2 regions of the Noviherbaspirillum sp. L7-7A genome follow, and region 2 is predicted to be linked to the other one. Evidence: predicted binding sites of a transcription regulator. Region 2 holds the regulator's gene; the other holds the start of a gene.
The links. The regulator FNR, encoded in region 2, switches genes on or off when oxygen is low (the NO sensors DNR and NnrR bind a similar motif). The targets are predictions, from matches to a motif close to TTGATNNNNATCAA.
Positions count from the first base shown of each region.

Region 1: KTQ42_RS16660 (cation-transporting P-type ATPase) is a predicted target of FNR. The motif match lies at 5,035-5,048, and genes of this name have one in related genera.

Region 1 is NZ_JAHQRJ010000001.1:3,660,588-3,667,127, forward strand. It holds gene glmU (bifunctional UDP-N-acetylglucosamine diphosphorylase/glucosamine-1-phosphate N-acetyltransferase GlmU) at 1-670, opposite strand, end outside; gene KTQ42_RS16650 (DUF6279 family lipoprotein) at 776-1,609, shown strand; gene KTQ42_RS16655 (aspartate carbamoyltransferase) at 1,675-2,214, shown strand; gene KTQ42_RS16660 (cation-transporting P-type ATPase) at 2,229-4,964, opposite strand; gene KTQ42_RS16665 (cation:proton antiporter) at 5,229-6,540, shown strand, end outside.
Region 2 is NZ_JAHQRJ010000001.1:2,705,485-2,712,024, forward strand. It holds gene KTQ42_RS12330 (GGDEF and EAL domain-containing protein) at 1-295, opposite strand, end outside; gene KTQ42_RS12335 (LLM class flavin-dependent oxidoreductase) at 514-1,545, opposite strand; gene KTQ42_RS12340 (hypothetical protein) at 1,659-2,246, opposite strand; gene fnr (fumarate/nitrate reduction transcriptional regulator Fnr) at 2,531-3,292, shown strand; gene KTQ42_RS12350 (hypothetical protein) at 3,315-3,554, opposite strand; gene KTQ42_RS12355 (FixH family protein) at 3,566-4,078, opposite strand; gene ccoG (cytochrome c oxidase accessory protein CcoG) at 4,100-5,515, opposite strand; gene ccoP (cytochrome-c oxidase, cbb3-type subunit III) at 5,573-6,508, opposite strand; gene KTQ42_RS12370 (cbb3-type cytochrome c oxidase subunit 3) at 6,501-6,540, opposite strand, start outside.

The DNA.
Region 1 (6,540 bases), 960 kb from region 2:
TGCTGTTCACGCCCAAGGTTTCCCAGACCGCGTCGGGCTGGGCCGACACCACCGGCACGCCGTCGGCAACGGCCCGGGCGACGATATCGGTCAGATAGTATTCGCCCTGCGCATTGTCGTTGGACAAGGTGGACAGCCAAGCACGCAGGCGGGCGGTAGGCGCCACCATGATGCCGGTATTGACTTCGGCAATAGTGCGCTCTTGCTCGTTTGCATCTTTTTGTTCAACGATACGCACGATTCTGTCGTTGTCGCGCACAATTCGCCCATAACCGGTCGGATCTGCCATGTTGACCGTCAGAATGGACAACTTGTCGGCGCCAGCCTGGTCCAACAGACGGCGCAGCGATTCCGATCTGGTCAGTGGCACGTCGCCATACAGGATCAGGGTGGGCACATCGTCGCGCAACTGCGGCAGCGCCTGCATGACCGCGTGGCCGGTGCCGAGCTGCGGCTCCTGGCGGGCAAATGCCAGATTGTCAGACTGCAACATCTGCGGCACCATATCGCCGCCGTGGCCATAGATCACGCAAATGGAAGTGGGGGAAAGCGTGCGGGCGGTATCGATAACGTGGGATAACAGTGCCTTGCCTGCCAGCGGATGCAGAACCTTGGGAAGCGCGGACTGCATCCGCTTTCCCATTCCTGCTGCGAGAATGACGATATTCATAAGTGATAGGTTGAAATGACGCAAAATTTTAGCATGGGGGGGTATGCGGCATGGCTCCGGCGGGCGGCGCTATTGTTTCTTGTCGCATTATTGTCTTCCTGCAACATGGCGAGGCTAGGATATAACAATGGGGAAACCATTTCCTATTTTTGGCTCAACGGCTATGTCGGTTTCGATGCCGATCAAAAACCCTGGGTAAAAAAGGAAATTGGCAATCTTTTCGCCTGGCATCGGCGCACCCAGTTGCCTGATTACATCGGATTGCTGACCCAGGCCCAAAAACGCATCGCCAAGCCGGTGACCGAAGCGGAGCTGGCGCGTGACTACGAAGACATGCGCCGCCGCGTGCTGACGGTCACCGACCGCGCTGCGCCATCGCTGGCGGACCTGGCGCTGGCATTGCGTCCCGAGCAGATTGCCCGCATCCAGGAAAAATTCGACAGCAACAACGAGACTTTCCGCAAGGAGCATCTGCGCGGCGACCTGGCCGACCGCCAGCGCCAGCGTTTCAAGCGCACCATGAAGCAGGCCGAACACTGGTTTGGCAATTTTTCCGGGGAACAGGAGCGCCAGATCCGCGCACTGTCCGATGCCCGGCCGCTCAACGATGAGCTGGTGCTGGCCGACCGCATCCAGCGGCAGGCGGAAATGATCAGGATGCTGCAGCGGATCGAAGCCGAAAAGCCGACCCGCGAGGCGGCGGCGGGCATGATCCGGCAATATGTGTCCGGCACCATGGACCACTATGGCCATCCGGAATACCAGGCGTATTTCGAAAAATACCGCGCTGCCCAGATGCGCATGGTGGCCGGCATCATCAATGTCACCACGGCCGCGCAGAAGGAGCACTTCACGCAGGCGCTGCAGGGCTGGATCGACGACTTCCAGACCCTGTCGCGGCTCGACCCGGCGCCGGCGCAGCGCTTCAACGTCAACTGACCCGGCGCCGGCCGCCACATGGCGGCCGGTGCCAGGCCTTCATCCTGTCAGGACAATTCTCGACCATGCCAATCCCATTCTTCACTGCGCTGTTGCTTGCCCTGTACGCCGGCCTGGCCGCGCACACCGCCTCGGCCGAGCCGGCGCCGCCCGCGCGCCAGGCCGAAGTCGCCGCGCGCGGCGCGCAGGTGATGCCGTTCGAACTGGCGGCCACCAGCCACATCTTCACCAAGAACCGCAACGGCGGCCTGCAGCAGGTGCTGGTCAGGAATCCGAAGGACAAGGAACAGTTGCGCCTGGTGCGCAGCCATCTGCAGGAAATCGCCGGGCGTTTCCAGGCTGGCGATTTTTCCGCGCCCGCCCGGATCCACGGCGAGGCCATGCCCGGCCTGGCGCAGCTGAAGCAGGCCAGGCCTGGCGAGATCACGCTCCATTACAAGGAAGTCCGCGATGGCGCCCAGATCCGCTACGCCACGTCGAATCCGGCGCTGGTGCCGGCCTTGCATCAATGGTTCGACGCCCAGCTGTCCGACCATGGCGCCGATGCGCGCGAAGGCCATGCGCATCACCACGGCCATCAGGCGCATCAGGCTCCCCGGCAGTAACGGCCCGGCCGGATTCAGCTTGCCGCCATGCCGGCGCGGCGCAGCAGCCATTTTTCCGCTTCCACGATGAGCATCAGCGCCACGCCGAACAGCAGGATCCGGCCCCAGGCGCCGGCTTGCAGCGGCGCGGTGCCGAATGCGGCCTGCATCGCCGGCAGGTAGGTCATCAATGCCTGCAGCACCGCCAGCGCCGCCACCGCCAGCAGCGCATAGCGGTTGCCGGTCAGGCCGCGCCAGCCGAGGATGGAAGCGCCCAGGTGGCGGCAGTTGAACAGATACGCGATCTCGCCGATCACCAGGGTATTGATGGCGGCGGTGCGGGCGGTTTCCAGCGTGGCGCCATGGTCCAGTTCCCACAGGTACAGGCCCATGCTGCCGGCCACCAGCAAGGCGCTGACCAGCACGATGCGCCAGGCCAGCCAGCGCGACAGCAGCGGCTCTGCCGGGCTGCGCGGCGGCCGCCGCATGATGTCGCCTTCAGCCTGCTCGAACACCAGTGCCAGCGACAGCGTGACTTCGGTGACCATGTTGATCCACAGGATCTGCACCGCCGTGACCGGCAGGGTGATGCCCAGCAGGATCGCCACGATCAGCATGCCGGCTTCGCCGCCATTGGTGGGCAGGGTGAAGGCAATCGCCTTGCGGATGTTGTCGTAGGCGGTGCGGCCTTCCTCCACCGCCGCCACGATGGAGGCGAAGTTGTCGTCGGCCAGCACGATCTCGGCCGCTTCCTTGGCCGCCTCGGTGCCCTTGCAGCCCATGGCCACGCCGACGTCGGCGCGCTTCAAGGCCGGCGCGTCGTTGACGCCGTCGCCGGTCATGGCCACGACGGCGCCGCCGGCCTGCAGCGCCTGCACCAGCCGCAGCTTGTGTTCCGGGCTGGCGCGGGCAAAGACATCGGCCTCAAGCACCGCCTGTCGCAACTGGGCATCGTCCAGCGCATCGATGCCGGCGCCGGTGAGCGTGCGTATCCGGCCGGCCAGCCCCAGTTCTTCGCCGATGGCGCTGGCGGTGGCGGCATGGTCGCCGGTGATCATGATGACGCGGATGCCGGCGGCGCGGCAAGCCGCCACCGCACGCACCGCTTCCTCGCGCGGCGGATCGGCGATGGCCACCACCGCCAGCAGCGTGAAGCCGCCGGCCCCGACATCGGCGAATGCGAGTTCGGTGCGGTGGTCGGGCTCGCGCCGCATCGCCACCGCCAGCAGCCGCATGCCCGACGCCGCCAGCCGTTCCATGCGTGCCGACCAGGCCGCGGCGTCGAGCGGCTCGTCCTGCAGGCTGCGTCGCTGCAGCGGGCAGAGCGCCAGCACCCGTTCCGGCGCGCCCTTCAGGAAGACGTAGCCATGTCCTGCATGATCGTGATGCAGCGTGGCCATGAAGCTGTGTTGCGACTCGAACGGAATGGCGTCGGTGCGCGGCAGGCCCTGTCGTTCGCGGACAGCATCCAGCCCCGCCTTCATTGCCAGCGTGAGCAGCGCGCCTTCGGTCGGATCGCCCGCCAGCTGCCATGCGCCGTCGCGGTTGACCAGGCTGGCGTCATTGCACAGCAGGGCGGCGCGCGCGATGCCGGCCAGTTCGGGATGCGCCGCGGCGCTGGCCTCGCGCCCGTCCAGCGCGAAGCCGCCGTGTGGCGCATAGCCCGCGCCCGACACCGTCAGATGCGCGCCTGCTGTCAGCACGGACTGTACCGTCATTTCATTTTTGGTCAGGGTGCCGGTCTTGTCGGTGCAGATCACGGTGACCGAGCCGAGCGCCTCGACCGCCGGCAGGCGTCGCACGATGGCGCGCCGCCGGGCCATGCGCTGCACGCCGATGGCCAGGGCAATCGTCATGATGGCCGGCAGGCCTTCCGGTATCGCCGCCACCGCCAGGCCGACCGCCGCCAGGAACATCTCGCGCGGCGCATAACCGCGCAGCAGCACGCCGAACAGCAGCACCACGGCGGCGCCAATCAGGATGGCCGCGGTCAGCCAGCGGCTGAAATGGGCAAGCTTCCTCAGCAGCGGCGTCGACAGCGTCGATACCTGTTCCAGCAGGGCGCCGATGCGGCCGATCTCGGTGGCGGCGCCGGTCGCCACCACCACGCCGGCGCCCTGGCCAGAGGTGACCAGCGTGCCGGAATACGCCATGCAATAGCGGTCGCCCAGTCCGGCATCGGCGCTGGCTGGCGCCACCTGCTTCTGCACCGGCATCGATTCGCCGGTCAGCACCGATTCATCCACCCGCAGGTTCTTCATGTCGACGAGCCGCAGGTCGGCCGGCACCTTGTCGCCCGAGGCCAGGAACACCATGTCGCCCGTCACCAGCGCTTCCGCAGGCACTTCCATTCGCTGGCCGCCGCGCATGACCTGGGCATGGGGCGAGAGCATGCCGCGGATCGCATCCAGCGCCCGCTCGGCCCGGCCTTCCTGCAGGAAGCCGACCAGCGCATTGATCAGCACCACGCCGACGATCACCGCCGTATCGACCCAGTGGCCAAGCCAGGCGGTCATGGCGGCCGAAGCCAGCAGCGCATAGATCAGCGCATTGTGAAACTGCAGCAGGAAGCGCCGCACCGGGCCGCGCCTGGGGGCTGGCGGCAGGGTGTTGGGGCCATGCCGTTCCAGGCGGCGCTGCGCTTCCTGCAATGCCAGGCCATCATGCTGGCTGTCCATCTGCCGCAGCACTTCCTCGGCCGGGCTGGCATGCCATGCCGCCGACGGCGGGGTGCCTGCCGCCAAGCCTGTCCCGTGCTCCATGGTTTCCATTTCGCCTTTACCTGTCCAGTGCGAAGTGCCGGCAACGGTTGCAGCATCGCCGTCCCTCGCCGGATATTCCTTGACTGAAATCAAGCTGGTCGGCAACGCCATGGATGCAGGTCGGAAAGTCCGGCTCCCCTGTAACCCGGCGGTATGCGCATGATCAATGGCCGTAGCGATAAGCACGCCTTTCCTTGATCGTTTGCCTGTCGGTAATGCAACCACGCAAGCCACTGCCGGTCACATTGTTTTGAACCTGACACAAGCGTGCCTATGACCAATGCACTATGGTTTCTCCTGGTAGGCATCCTGATGCTCACGCGCGGCCTGACATCGACCGCGCTGCAGCGTCTGCCATTCACGTCGGCGATCATCTATCTGGCCGTCGGCATCGTGCTCGGCCCCACCGTGCTGGGCCTGTTCTACTTCGATCCGATCAAGCAGTCGGCATTGCTGGAACTGATGACGGAGATCGCGGTGCTGATCTCGCTGTTTTCCGCCGGCGTGAAAATGCCGGTGCCGGTGAAGTGGCCGCGCTGGCGCGCGCCGGTGCGGCTGGCCTGGGTGTCGATGACGATCACGGTCGGCCTGATCGCCGCTTGCGCCTATTTCTTTCTCGGCCTGCCGCTGGGCGCCGGCATCCTGCTCGGCGGCGTGCTGGCGCCGACCGACCCGGTGCTCGCCACCGATGTCCAGACCCGCCATCCGGGCGACAAGGACACGCTGCGCTTCACCCTGACCTGCGAGGCCGGCATGAACGACGGCACCGCCTTCCCGTTCGTGATGCTGGGGCTGGGCATGCTGGGCCTGCATGAACTGGGCGACCATGGCCTGCGCTGGATCGCCGTCGACGTGATCTGGGCCACGCTGGGCGCGATTATCATCGGCACCCTGGGCGGCCTGCTGATTGCGCAGGTCGGCTGGCGGCTGCGCGGCATGGAGCAGAAGCATGACGTGCTGGACGACCTGGTCGGCCTGGGCCTGATTGCCGTGGTGTATGGCCTGTCGGTCTACCTCAATACCTGGGGTTTTCTGGCGGTCTTCTTCGCCGGCGTGGCGCTGCGCCACGGCGAACTGAAGCTGGCCGGCTCGGCCGGCGTGAAGAAGGAGCAGCTCGAAGGCGAGAATGCGGCATCCGGCGGCTCGGCGCCGGTCGGCGACGGACAGCCGCAGCCGCCGCACATCGTCAGCGTCGAGGCGCTGGTGTTCAAGGAGCACCTGGAGCGGCTGTCGGAACTGATGCTGGTGCTGCTCCTGGGCGGCATGATGGTCAGCCAGTACTGGAACTGGATGACGGTCGGCTTCGCGCTGTTCCTGTTCCTGGTGGCGCGGCCCCTGAGCGTATTCGTCGGCCTGCTCGGCACCGGCACCTCGACCCGCATACGCGCCATGTCGGGCTGGTTCGGCGTGCGCGGCATCGGCTCCATCTATTACCTGAGCTATGCCATCCAGCATGGCCTGCCCACCGAGCTGGCGCATGAGCTGATACAGCTGACGCTGGTGGTGATCACGCTGTCCATCGTATTCCACGGCACCAGCGTCAAGCCGCTGATGAACCGGCTGTGGCGCCGGCGTGGTGAAACGG
Region 2 (6,540 bases):
GTTCAAACCAGTGCAGGCCGGTGCTCGTATGGACCCGCACATTGACCCTGTCATGCAGACCGCTTGCGATCACCTGGGCCATGACCGATACCAGGCCTGCCCGGTCCGGCGTATCCACCCGCTCGATCAGCATGCTGCCGCACAGGACGGCGCCCGGCGCGATGATGCCAATGGCGCGCTGGCTGGCGTGCAGAATCTCGCCATTCTCGGTGAGCGTGAAAACCAGATCCCCGGCCGACTCCGTCAGCCGCGTCAGCTGGCCTTTCAGGTGTTCTATCAAAACGTCATTTGGCATCGAAAACATGTTCGGTGATGGTTATTGGCTGAATTTCCAAACGCTCGTTCCTGAAGCCGCCAGGGCAAAGTTCGTACGGTCCGCCGTGCAAAAAAGCAATGATCCGCTTTGCCCGGCGCTGACGTCTTTCCCCGGGGACGCCTGAGCGCATCCACGGTACCGAAAGCCTATCTTCGGGTGAGACCCCAAACTTATTTACGGCAGGAAATAATCTAACTTTAACCGAGAGCTTGCCCGGAAGGAAGTCCTGTCAGGCCGAATGCCTGTGCCAGGAGGGTGTAGGAGTGACGCCGCGCGGCCGGATCGTGGGTCCAGGTATTGACCACGATTTCATCCAGGTTCAGCTGGGCCGCCAGTGCATGCAGCCTTGCAGCCACCTGCCCGGCCGTTCCGACGATGGCGCGGCGGCGCAGTGCGGCGATACGGGCCTGGTCCGCCTCGTCATAGGCGGTCGCCGCCGCTTCCTCCGGAGAGACCAGAGGCAGGCGCAGGCCGCGCTCGAAGCCGATGCGCCAATGCTCGCGGGTCCTGAGCAGATGGCGCGCCTGTTCCTCGGTATCGGCCGCCAGCGCCCAGACGCAGATCGTGGCCTGTGGCATGGGATGACGTTCGCTGGGCTGGTACAGCCTGCGGTACAGGTCCAGCGCTTCTTCCACGCCCTCCCCTTCGCTGAAGAAATAGGCATAGGCATAGGGCAAGCCAAAATGCGCCGCCAGCTGGGCGCCATAGTTCGAGCTTCCCAGTATCCACATCTCCGGCGAAGTCGGCCCTTGCGGATGGGCGCGGCTGGCGCCAAACGGATGGCCGGGCGCCAGCGGCATGCCGCTGACCCAGGCCTGCAGATCCTGCACCTGCTGTGGAAAGCGTTCCGCAGCCTGGCCGGCGTCCGGATTCAATGCATAGGCGGTGAGACGGTCCGAACCGGGCGCCCGGCCGATGCCGAGGTCGATGCGGCCGGGCGCAATGCCTTCCAGCACCCGGAACTGTTCCGCCACTTTCAGGGCCGAGTAATGCGGCAGCATCACGCCGGCGCTGCCGACCCGGATGCGTGAGGTGGTGGCAGCGATGGCCGCCATCAGCACCTCCGGCGCACTGCCGACGATGCTGCCGCTGTGATGGTGCTCGGATACCCAGTAGCGATGGTAGCCGAGCCCGTCGCAATGCCGGGCCAGCGCCAGCGACTCGGCGATGGCATCGGTCTGGGGCCGGCCGCTGACAGCGGTGGATTGGTCAAGAACGGAAAGCTTCATGGTGTGGCCGCAAGCTGCCAGTGAAAAACCGATACTGTAATGCAACACGGCGCGTCATGCGCGCCGTGCCATTTCTGCAAACCGTGCCGGGAAAGTCCCGGCAACGACCTGAATTACTTGCCTGGAGCCGGGTTGCCGCCGCCAGCGCCGCCATCGGCCGGCATGATACGGGTGCCTTCGCTGCCAGCCGGCCTTGCGGTGGCGTCAGCGCTACGCTTGGCGCGCCGTTCGGCGGTGCGCTGCTTGCGTGCCTCGCGGCGGGCGGCGCGCTCTTCCGGCGTCAGCGCCTTCGGATTGCGCAGATTCGGCTGCGACGAAGTGCCGGGCGTTGGCACTTCGGTATTGGCGCGCAGCTGGCCGGCGCCGGCGTTGCGCTCGGCCTTGACTTCCGCGCGGCTGCGGCTTGCTCCGGAGTTACGAGCAGGCTTGTCCTCGAACTGGTTGACCTTGTCGATATCGGCGGCGCTGGCGCCGGACTTGACCTCGGCGCGGCTGGTGCCGCTGCCCTTCACCGCAGCGCCCGGACGGTCACTGAATTCATTGACCCGGTTCGTATTCGCCGCGCTGGCGCCTGACTTGACTTCGGCGCGGGATTGGCTGGCCGATGGGTCGGTGGAAGTGGCGGCAGGCGCTTGCGCGAAAGCCGAAACCATCGCGGCCTGAGCCAGGGGAAGTGCCAACAGCGTGAACATTTTTTTCATTTTGCGCATCCAGTCGTTGAGAGTGAAGAAAGGGAGTAGCACCAGCACAGCCACATCGTGCAAAAAAGATACCGATTTTTCCGCAGACCGACTGTGCGCTGGCGAACACAAGCGTCATTCCACTTAACTATTTGATAAACAGCTAATATCTGTTGTATCCGCGTTACGATGTGTTTGCTACACTTCGCCGTACCAACCGTTCTAATCCGCAGATCAGTACTGCGACACGTTTCATACCGTAGCGTTTCGTGTTTCCAACGGCTTGAGATATATCATTGGCGACCATGATCCAGTCCATTCCAGTCAGCAGCCAGCCAGCACCCATCAACGTCAATGCCCTGAAGGCAAGCTGCGCGGCCTGCAGCATGCACCAGCTTTGCCTGCCTATGGGGCTTGACGATGCCGACATGTCGCGCCTCGACGCCATCATCGGACGCCGGCGCAAGGTGCCGCGCGACACCCATCTCTACCGCATGGGCGACCCGTTCACCAACCTGTACGCGATCCGGCTCGGGCATTTCAAGACCTTCCAGATCAACGTCAGCGGCGAGCAGCAGATCACCGGCTTCCAGATGGCGGGCGAGCTTCTCGGCATGGACGCCATTGGCACCGAGCGCCATCACTGCTCGGCGGTGGCGCTGGAAGACAGCGAAGTCTGCGACATTCCGTTCGCCCGCCTGGAAGAACTGTTTAGCCACATTCCCACGCTGCTGCACCATTTCCACCGGATGATGAGCCAGGAAATCACGCGCGAGCAGAGCGTCATGCTCCTGCTGGGCAATATGCGCGCCGGCCAGCGCTTTGCCGCCTTCCTGGTCAATCTGACGTCGCGCTATGCCGCCCGCGGCTATTCCTCCACCGCCTTCCAGCTGCGCATGTCGCGCGAGGAAATCGGCAATTATCTCGGCCTGACCATCGAGAGCATCAGCCGCCTGCTGTCGCGCTTCAAGAAGCTGGGCGTGCTGCAGGTAAGCAACCGCGAGATCGTGGTCCTCGATCCGGCCCGCCTGAAGGCGATGGCAGCCGGCACCGAGAAATGCGACTAGCGTGATGCCGCCAATGTCGCTGTCATAGCGGCGGCTGGCGGTCGGCCGGCACATTGGCCAGGTAATAGCTGAGCATTGCAGCCAGCGAGCAGAACAGCCAGAACAGGAAAAATCCCACCGTGTAGGCTGCCAGCGGCGACAGCGTGAACTCCACGCCGCCCAGGTGCAGGTCCTGCGGATCGAGCAGGGAAAAGAAAAAGCCTTCCGCCATCGCCGCCACCAGGAAGGACGGCCACAGGATCACCATTGCCAGACGCCGCATCTGTGCCTCCTTCAGGGTTGGTCGGCCGACAGCGCCACGGAGGCCTGCTGCGGCCAGGGCCACACGCCGTTGATGCGCCAGCTGCGGCCCTGGTCTTCCAGCATCACCTGCCAGCGCGCCATTTCCAGCATCGGCAGGCTCACGCCGAAATTGCCTTCTGCATCCGCCACCACCGGCAGCACGATGTCCTTTTCCGGACGGGTCGAATGGACCAGGCGCAGCGTCATCGCGCCCCGCGGAATGCCCTGCGCGCCGCGCATCGTGCCTGTCAGCCGGCCAGCGGCGGCATCGTAGCGCAGTGCCAGCGACAGCCCCAGCCGGCTGGCAGCCTGGTCGCGCCGCAGGTCCTGGTTGATGGCCTTGCCCTGCCGGTAATAGTCGCCCACCACCAGCGCATCCTGCTGCGAGTAGGAAAGCCAGATCGTGTAACTGCCCGCCAGCACCACCAGGAACGGACCCAGCATGATCAGCCAGGGCCAGCGGTGCTTGTACCACGGTGTGGCGGGACGTTCGAGGGTATTCATGGATGGCATTTGCATTCTCCTTCAGCGCGGCACATAAAAGACCGCTTCTTCCCTGACCTGCAGGCCGGATTCATCCAGCGCCTGCAGGCCGATATGTATCTTGTTGGATCCCTTGCCGGCCTGCCCGCCATCGATGCGCAGCCGCACCGGCACGGAACGGGTCTCGGTGCCATTGAGGGTTACCTCATCGGCGCCGGCAAGCCGCAGCGATGGCAGGCCGTCCACCACGATCCGGTAGCGATGCGGGCTCTCGGACGTGTTCATGATCTGCAGGCGGTAGACATTCTCTATCATGCCGTCCTCGATCTCGCGCCCCATCGCGCCGCGGTCGCGCAGCACGTCCATCTTCAGCGGCGTGCGCATTGCCAGCGACAGGCCGAAAGCAACGACGATGGCCAGCAGGATGGCCAGATAGATCAGCACCCTGGGCCGCAGCGCCCGGCGCCGGATGTCGGCGCCGGACAGGCCCTGCTTCATTGCATGGTCGGTGCTGTAGCGGATCAGGCCGCGCGGCGAGCCGACCTTGTCCATCACGCCGTTGCAGGCATCGACGCAGGCGGCGCAGCCTATGCATTCATATTGCAGGCCCTGACGGATGTCGATGCCGGTCGGGCATACCTGCACGCACATGCTGCAGTCGATGCAGTCGCCCAGCTTCGCCTTCAGCGCACCGCCATCCGCCCTGGCGCTCTTGGCCCGCGCGCCGCGCGGCTCGCCACGCTTTTCATCGTAGGTGATGATCAGCGTGTCCTTGTCGAACATCGAGCTCTGGAAGCGTGCATACGGGCACATGTACTTGCAGACCTGCTCGCGCATCCAGCCGGCATTGCCGTAGGTGGCAAAGGAGTAGAACAGCACCCAGAACCACTCCCACGGGCCCAGCCCGAGGGTGACGACCTCGCGCGCCAGCGTATGGATGGGCGTGAAATAGCCGACGAAGGTGAAGCCGGTCCACAGCGCCACCGCGCCCCAGGCGGCATGCTTGCCGAACTTGCGGGCAAACTTTTCCAGCGAGGCCGGCTGGCGGTCCAGGCGCATGCGGGCGCTGCGGCTGCCTTCGATCTTGCGCTCTATCCACATGAAGATTTCGGTATAGACCGTTTGCGGACAGGCGAAGCCGCACCAGACCCGGCCGGCAATGGCCGTGGCCAGGAACAGCAGATAGGCCGAGATGATGAGCAGCGCGGCCAGGTAGATGAAGTCCTGCGGCCACAGCACGATGCCGAAGATGTAGAACTTGCGCGCCAGCAGGTCGAACAGCACTGCCTGGCGGCCGTTCCAGTTGATCCACGGCAGGCCGTAGAACAGGATCTGCGTCAGCCACACACAGATCCAGCGCAGGCTGGCGTAGCGCCCCTGCACCTCGCGCGCATAGATTTCCTCGCGCGCCGCATACATCTTCACAACCGCCACTTCGGGCGTGGTATTGCTGCTCATTTCAATGCTCTTTAACTTTGGCTGGCCGTTTCCGGCCAGCGCGGCTCAGTGCGGCCTTTACTGCGGAGCCGCTCCCTTGACATTGGACAGGCCCCAGACATAAGCGGCCAGCACATGCACCTTCGCCTCGCCGAGGAAATCCTTAAACGCGGGCATGGTGTTGGTGCGGCCCTTGCGGATGGTTTCCATGATGGTGTCGGCGCTACCGCCATACAGCCAGGTCTTGTCCGACAGGTTGGGCGCGCCCAGCATCTGGTTGCCATGGCCATCGGCGCCATGGCAGGCGGCGCAGGCAGCGGAGAACTTGGGCTTGCCCAGCACCGACTTGATCGGGTCGGAGGTCGAACCCGACAGGCTCAGCACATAGTGCGCGACATTCTCCACATCCTTTTCCGAGCCGACCGCGGCTGCCATGGGCGGCATCATGCCGTTGCGGCCGTTCATGATGGTGGTCTTGACCACGTCGGGCTCGCCGCCATGCAGCCAATCATTGTCAGCCAGGTTGGGAAAGCCCTTGCTGCCGCGGGCATCGGATCCATGGCACTGCGCGCAATAGGTCAGGAACAGCCGCTCGCCGATGGCGCGGGCCTGCGGGTCGGCGGCCACCGCCTTCAGGTCCTGCTGCTGGTACTTCGCAAACAGCGGGCCATAGTCGGCCTCGGCCTGCTTGAGTTCCTGCTGGTAGGCGCCAGCCGACTTCCAGCCCAGCTTGCCCGCATACTCGCCCAGGCCCGGATACAGCACCAGGTAGGCCAGGCTGAACACGATGGTGATATAGAACAGCCACATCCACCAGCGCGGCATCGGCGTATTCAGCTCGGTCAGGTCCTCATCCCACATGTGGCCGGTGGTCTGGGTCTGCACCCTGGAGCCGGGCGGCAGCGTGATCTTGTGCTTGGACTGCGACCACAGCAGCAGGCCGCAGCCGAGGATGCCGATCAGTGTCAGCACCACGATATAGATGTTCCAGAAACCGCTGGTGAAGTCAGACATGGCCCTGCTCCTGCTGTGCTTGGTCGGATACG